One region of the Sulfitobacter sp. SH22 genome, then DNA from elsewhere that is predicted to be linked to it. Evidence: riboswitches for the same ligand, from Rfam matches in the RefSeq annotation. Region 1 holds a riboswitch; the other holds the start of a gene.
What was found. A riboswitch is a leader RNA that binds a small molecule or an ion and turns the genes downstream of it on or off. The one in region 1 is predicted to bind cobalamin.

Region 1 (3,749 bases):
GTCACTTTCGGGCAGCCAGTCGCGGGTGGTGTAGGTGTCAAAAAACGCACCGCTTGCATAGGTAGAGGTCGCGAAGTCTTTAAAGGTTTCGCCCTTTTCCTGCGCCAAAAGGTTCGACGCGCGAATGGCGTGATAGGCGACAGCGGCGAAATAGAGGGACGTGAATTCGACCCCCTCGGCGCTGCCATAATGGATGCGTTCGCGCGCGAGATAGCCGTGCAGGTTCATCTGCCCCAGCCCGATCGCATGGCTTTCGTCATTGCCACGCCGCACGGAGGGTACCGAATTGATCGACGACATTTCAGACACAGCTGTCAGCACCCGAATGGAGGTTTCGACCGTCGCGCCAAAGTCGGGTCCATCCATCGTTTTGGCGATGTTAAGCGACCCCAAGTTACAAGAGATATCCGTGCCAAGGTGGTCATAACCCAGATCATCGTGAAACGTGCTGGCCTCGTTCACTTGCAGGATTTCCGAGCACAGGTTTGACATCGCGATGCGCCCGTTGATCGGGTTGGCGCTGTTCACCGTGTCTTCGAACATGATGTAGGGATAGCCGCTCTCGAACTGGATTTCAGCGAGGGTCTGAAAGAATTCACGTGCGTTGATTTTCTTTTTGCGGATGCGTTTGTTGTCGACCATCTCGGCGTATTTTTCGGTCACTGAAATGTCTGAAAACGGCAGGCCATAGACACGCTCAACATCATGCGGCGAGAACAGGTACATATCCTCGTTTTTCTTGGCCAGCTCAAAGGTAATATCCGGGATTACCACGCCAAGGCTCAGCGTCTTGATGCGGATTTTTTCGTCTGCGTTCTCGCGCTTGGTATCAAGAAAGCGCAAAATATCAGGGTGATGCGCATTCAGATATACCGCCCCCGCACCTTGCCGCGCGCCCAGCTGGTTGGCGTATGAGAAAGAATCCTCCAGCAGCTTCATCACGGGGATGACACCGGAGGACTGGTTTTCGATCCCTTTGATCGGGGCACCTTGTTCGCGAATGTTGGTCAGCATCAAAGCGACGCCACCGCCACGCTTGCTAAGTTGCAGGGCCGAATTGATACCGCGCCCGATGCTTTCCATGTTGTCTTCAAGCCGCAGCAAGAAACAGGATATCAGCTCCCCTCGGCTTTGCTTTCCGGCGTTAAGGAATGTGGGCGTGGCGGGTTGGAAACGCCCCGACAGGATTTCGTGCATGAACGCCATCGCCTGCACCTGATCGCCACGCGCCAGCGTTAACGCGGTCATGACCACGCGGTCCTCGTAGCGTTCCAGAAACCGGTTCCCGTCTCGGGTTTTCAGCGTGTAGGAGGTGTAATATTTGAACGCGCCCAGAAACGTGGGGAAACGGAATTTTTGCGCAAATGCGGCCTCCCAGATCTGGTGAAGGAAGGCGCGCGGGTATCCGTCAAGCACCGCCGCTTCGTAATATCCTTCGTCGACCAGATAGCTGAGTTTTTCGTCCAGCGAATGAAAGAAAACGGTGTTCTGGTTCACATGTTGAAGGAAATATTGACGCGCTGCCATGCGGTCTGCGTCAAACCGGATATGACCCTGAGAGTCGTACAGGTTCAGCATCGCATTCAGCGCATGATAATCCATCCCTGCGTCTATACCGTCATCAAGCATTGCGTTCTCCAAAATTTGTCCAGCCCGTCGCGGATGCGGGCGATATCATTGTCTGTTCCTGCCAGCTCGAACCGGGTGAGCACGGGCACGTTGCATTTTTGGGCGATCACATCGCCAGCCAGGGCGAATGTCGCCCCAAAGTTGCGGTTCCCCGCACCGATCACACCGCGCAGCAAGGCGCGATTGGCGGGGGCATTCAAAAACCCGATCACCTGTTTGGGGACCGCCCCGCGCCCTGCGCCATCTGCAAATGTCGGGCAGATCAGCACAAAGGGGCGGGCAGGGGATGGCATCAGTTCGGACGGGCGGATCGGAATGCGCATGGCATCACGCCCCAAGGCGGCAACCAGCCGCGCGGTATTGCCCGTCGCAGACGAATAATAGACCAGCCCGCCCATTCCCATTTATGCCAGTTGGCCGATCATATCGGGGCGAAACCCGGCCCAATGCGCATCACCCGCCACAACAACCGGAACCTGACGGTAGCCCATTTCGGTCACGTCATTCATCGCGTCTGCATCTTGTGTCAGGTCGATAACGCGGTAGTCCAGACCGCGCATGTCCAGCGCGCGGGTGGTGGCTGTGCATTGCACGCAAGCAGGTTTCGAATAAACAGTGATGGTCATGCCCATATCCTTTGGTTGTTTTGCAAAGGAACAGGGGCGCGCAGGGTACCGCCTGAATAGGGCCATACCATAAACACGTCCCCAAGCCCTCCGCTCGCGGTTATCGTATCGTGCTTGGGCAGGTCTCCTGGCTCGCGGCTCGAATGTGTTGCCATCCTTCCCGGTGCAGATGCACCAGTGGGTAAAAGGCCAACACTTGCCGCTTACAGTTGCGGGGGCAGCGCCGGTATTTCACCGGCTTCCCTCTTAGCCTGCGACTCGCATCGCAGGAACCAAAGCACCTATATCTTGGGGTGCTTTCCCATGGGGTGTCAATATACTGCGTTTGGTTTTGTCGAACTTCCCGGTTTGACCAAGATCAATGCCGCGGCCTTGAAAAATGTTCAAATCCAGAAACGCGGCTAGGGCATCGCAATTCCCCGGTTAGAAATTGCCGTCTATGATTGGAGACATGCATGAAAGTTCTGATAGCCTATGCTTCCACAGAGGGGCAAACGCGAAAGATCGCCCAGAGATTGGCCGATCACATCGTGGATGGCGGGCGTTCTGTCGAACTTGTGGAACTCGCGAATGCGACCCGAATGGACCTCCAGCGGTTTGATGGCGTAATTCTGGCGGCATCGGTCCATGTGGGTCACTACCAGCGGGCACTGACCAATTTTGTGGCGGAACGGTCCAAAGACCTCCAAGCGAAACCGACCTTGTTTTTGTCAGTATCACTTGCCGCTGCGGGGCATGAAGCCGAAGATTGGAAGACTCTGGATAAGATCAAAGATGAGTTCGTCGAAGCGACGGGCTGGGTGCCAAGCCGTGTTGAGCAAGTCGCGGGTGCATATCTGCCGTCAGAGTATGATATTTTCCGACGGTTCATCATGCGTCGCATCCTGGCCTCAAAAAACCCGGAGGCAGACTTGGACGCGGATAAGGAATATACTGATTGGAATTCACTTTTCAGGACGACCGATGATTGGCTGGCCGGTATCGACGCCACTGATTAACCAGATCAAAGACGGGGTTTAGAGGCTGAGGCACACCTCTTGGGTGCCAGCGCCGACCCCTGAAGTAATTGCTGCGACGTAAGAAATGGATCACAAAAGAATATGAAGCCGCTGTTTTTGGTTGTCTGCTATATTGCGGCTGTCACCTTGCCCCTGATCTTGTCCTGGCTGGTCGGCGGGCCACCGCGGGCATTCCATCAGGAACTTGCCTCCGGCCTTGGTATTCTTGCGTTTTCCATGATCCTTATGGAGTTTGTGCTCTCCGGCCGCTTCAAGAATATTTCGAATGATATCGGCATGGATGTGACCATGCGGTTTCATCAGATCATGGCAAGGATAGCACTGGGTTTTGCGGCGCTTCACCCTTTTCTATATCGCGGTACACCGTCTGGTGGACAGCGCCCTTGGGATATGACCCGCCAACTGGTCATCACGACCGATATTGCTGACCTATCCACAGGTATCGCCGCATATCTGATCCTGCCCAGCTTTGTCA
Region 2 (3,749 bases), on a different contig from region 1:
GTGATGTACTGGTCCGCCTGCACCACCATAGCAGAGCTGCGCGGATCACTGGCAAGTTGTGAGACAGACAAGAGCTGCCCCTCGCCTGCGATCAGCATTGCCAGCTGGTCGGTGCACAGGTTCATCGACACGACCCTTTGCGGCGCGTCTGAGGACACGACCCTTTGCGGCGCGGCTTGGGCAAAGCAAACAGCGGGCGCGCAAAACAGCGCACCCGCAAGCCACATGGCGTGGATGGGTTTAGAAGTTCGCACGGACACCGATATAGGCCGCGCGGCCCCGGCTGGCATAGCCCCAGACGTCAACTGCATCATCGTCAAACAGGTTGGTAATCCGCCCTGTCAGCGTCACGCGGTCATTCAGGTCGTAATCGGCGGCCACATCAACCGTGGTATAGGACGGCAGTTTGATCGTCGGATAGGTCCCAAAGAACTGCGTGTCATAATTTGCCGACACGTGGCGCAGGTCTGCGGAAACCGACCCACGGCCGCCAAAGGTTTCAACTGTGGCACCAAGGGTGAATTCGTGACGCGGACGGCGGATTTCCACGCTGCCATTGGGGTTCTTCGCATCCAAATAGGTATAGGACATGCGCAGCGAAACGGTGTCGGTCGCCTGCATGTTACCCGAAATCTCAACACCTTCGCGGGTGCTTTCACCGGCCTGGTTCTCGTAGGTGAATGCACCACCACCAAGCGAGAGGGCAGAAATCTCGTCTGTCAGCTTTTCGTTGAAATACGTCACATCAATCGTGCCGCGCCCCTCAAACACCGGGAATTCGGCCCCGATATCAAAGCTCTTGTTTTCTTCCGGACGCAGGTTTGGGTTGCCGGTATAGCCAAATGCATTGGCAAAAAGCTCGAAATACGAGGGGTTCACAACGCCCGTACCAGCCGATGCGTGCAAACGGATGCCCGATCCAGCCAAGGTATAGCCCAGACCAACATTCCACGTCGTGGCGTTCTCGAAAACATCGTTGTCGTCGAAACGTGCACCGGCTTGCAGATCAACACCGTTGCTGAACGCACCGCGATATTCCAAGGCAATGGATTGGGCCGCGCGGTTATAGGCCGGGTTACTGTCGCTGGTATCGCTTTGACGCTCGACAAGCAGGTTCAGCAGGTGATCGGTTTCAGCAACACTGCGCCCGTCCAACCCATAGCTCAGGCGGTATTTCAGCGCTTCACTCTCGGTCTGCCCCAAAGGTGCCCCGTTAGAGCTTTGGCGGTTGCGGGTGGTTTCATAAGCCAGACGGTGCGTCAAACGCCCGCCCATCATCATGTATTCGGCATAAACCTGCGCTGTCAGTTCCTTGCGGTCGGCATATTGCGACGGATCGTCAACAACATAGCTGGCCGGATCGGTCGCCACGAAAGAGGTGGAATCAAAATCGTAGTTTTCATCGGATGTGCGCAGAACGAAGCCCAGTTTCAGATCATCCGTCACCAGATAATCGCCGCTCAGGATCGCTGTGTTACGCTCTAGCCCGTCTTTTTCGCCGCCATCACCAGACTGGTCATAGCCGGCGTCATTGGTATGCGCCAAGGACAGCGACACACCGCCCCGTTCGTTGCGGCGCGCGATAAACGCGGTGGCGATTGTCGCAGAGCCGACTTCGAGGCTGGTGGAATAGGTTTCGCCCAGATCGCCCTTGCGGGTGATGATGTTGATCACACCCGAAGACGCGTTCGACCCGTAATACACAGACTGGGGGCCGCGCAGGACTTCGATGCGTTCGATGTTGGCGGTCTCAAGCCCGCTGAACACATATTCGCCGTCGCCACCGGCAGCTTCGACACCGTCGATCAGCACCAATGTGTGGTTTGCTTCGCCGCCACGGATGCGCACTTGGGTAAAGTTGCTGCTAACACCGCTGACCTGAACACCGGGCAGGCTGCGCAGGGCGTCTGCGACATTGGTGATGCCGCGGTCTTCGATGTCTTGTGCGGTGATGACAGTTGCGGCGCGGCCATAGGCGTTGGCGGCGATGGGCGACAGGCCGCCCGACACGATGATCTCGTCCAGTGCCAGTGTTTCCTGTGCAACAGCGGCCGAGGTGCAAAGCGCGATAAGCGCGGCGGATGAAAGTAGGGATGTTCTAAACATCTTAAGTCCCTTTGGTAACGACCGGCAATCGGTCGTTTGACGTCGTGAATGTCAGTAAAGGGACTGGATTGCCCCCCGCAGACGGTGAAGCCACCACAGCGGAGAATCCGCAGCCAAAGCGCCCCTCGCGCCCTTAGCAGGGTGATCACCTTGGCAGGTCTCCTGACTTGCGGGTCAAAGCTGAACCGGACCTTCCCATCATGACAGACATGACAGTGGCCTTTGCCGGTATCGCTCGCCGCTTACAGTTGCGGGGGCAGTCGTGGAATGGGCAGGTGCCGCACCACGTTCCCTTTTAACCGAACGACAGAACCGTCCGGACCAAAGTGAGTCCGTTGCTACAACCGGTCGCACCGTTTGTGAAGACGATTCTTAACTTTTCGCTAGCCGTGGAACGCCGCAACCGTCTTGAGGGTCGAGAACCCGTAAAGCGCCTCAAAGCCCTTTTCGCGGCCATGTCCGGACAGTCCCACCCCCCCGAAAGGCAGTTCAACCCCGCCCCCCGCGCCGTAGTTATTCAGGAACACCTGACCCGCGCGCAGCTGTTTGGCCAGCCGCATCTGCCGCGCCCCGTTTTGCGACCACACGGCGGCGACCAATCCAAAGTCGGTGCCATTGGCGATTTGCACGGCCTCTTCCTCGGTATCAAAGGGGATGATGACCTGCACGGGGCCGAATATTTCCTCTTGGGCCAGCACATGATCGGGGGCGACACCGGCGAATAATGTCGGCGCGACATAGGCCCCGTTTTCAGGCGCATCCGCCACGATCAGGCCACGGCCGACGACCTCCAAACCGTCGCCCTTGGCCAGATACCCTTCGACGATGGCCTTTTGGCGCGACGAAATCAGCGGCCCGACATCCAGATCGGCCATGGCCGGGCCTACCCGAAAGACATCATACCGCGCGCCCATCTGTGCCACCACGCGGTCATAGACACCGCGCTGCACCAATATCCTGGAGGCCGCCGAACAGGTCTGGCCCGCATTCTGGATGCCCGCATTGACCAGAAACGGCAGTGCTGCATCAATATCGGCATCGTCAAACACCAGCTGCGGCGACTTGCCCCCCAGTTCAAGCGTGACAGGCACGACATTACGGGCGGTGGTTTCCTGGATCAGCTTTCCGACCCCGACAGAGCCGGTAAACGACAGATGATGCACGCCGGAATGCCGCGTCAGCGCCGCCCCCGCTTCGGCCCCCAAGCCCGGCACCACATTCAGCGCACCGGCGGGCAGGCCTGCCGCATGGGCGATCTGCGCAAAGGCAAGGGCTGTGAGACAGGCTTCCTCGGCGGGCTTGAGCACCGTGGCGTTGCCCATCGCAAGGGCCGCCCCGACAGAACGCCCGATGATCTGCATAGGATAATTCCAAGGGATGATATGCCCCGTCACCCCATGCGGTTCGCGCAAGGTATAGACGGTATAGCCGTCCAGATACGGGATCGTTTCGCCGTGCAGCTTGTCACAGGCACCGCCGTAAAACTCCATATAGCGCGCCAGCGCCAGCACATCTGCACGGGCCTGTTTCAACGGCTTGCCCACATCCAGCGCCTCGAGGCGGGTCAGTTCGTCGATATTGTCCAGAACCCCCTGCCCGATCCGCGCCAGCACCCGCCCGCGTTCGGCTGCGGTGGCGCGGCC

Region 2: another riboswitch for cobalamin. It lies ahead of ACSQ13_RS09410 (TonB-dependent receptor plug domain-containing protein); the one in region 1 lies ahead of nrdH (glutaredoxin-like protein NrdH).

What each region holds. Positions count from the first base shown of each region.
Region 1 is NZ_CBFFKI010000002.1:185,458-189,206, forward strand. Features, by position in the region: gene nrdE (class 1b ribonucleoside-diphosphate reductase subunit alpha) at 1-1,629, opposite strand, end outside; gene nrdI (class Ib ribonucleoside-diphosphate reductase assembly flavoprotein NrdI) at 1,611-2,027, opposite strand; gene nrdH (glutaredoxin-like protein NrdH) at 2,034-2,255, opposite strand; cobalamin riboswitch at 2,356-2,547, opposite strand; gene ACSQ13_RS01245 (flavodoxin domain-containing protein) at 2,711-3,253, shown strand; gene ACSQ13_RS01250 (ferredoxin reductase family protein) at 3,356-3,749, shown strand, end outside.
Region 2 is NZ_OZ282573.1:1,523,155-1,526,903, forward strand. Features, by position in the region: gene ACSQ13_RS09405 (ABC transporter substrate-binding protein) at 1-125, opposite strand, end outside; gene ACSQ13_RS09410 (TonB-dependent receptor plug domain-containing protein) at 241-2,106, opposite strand; cobalamin riboswitch at 2,242-2,447, opposite strand; gene ACSQ13_RS09415 (aldehyde dehydrogenase family protein) at 2,490-3,749, opposite strand, start outside.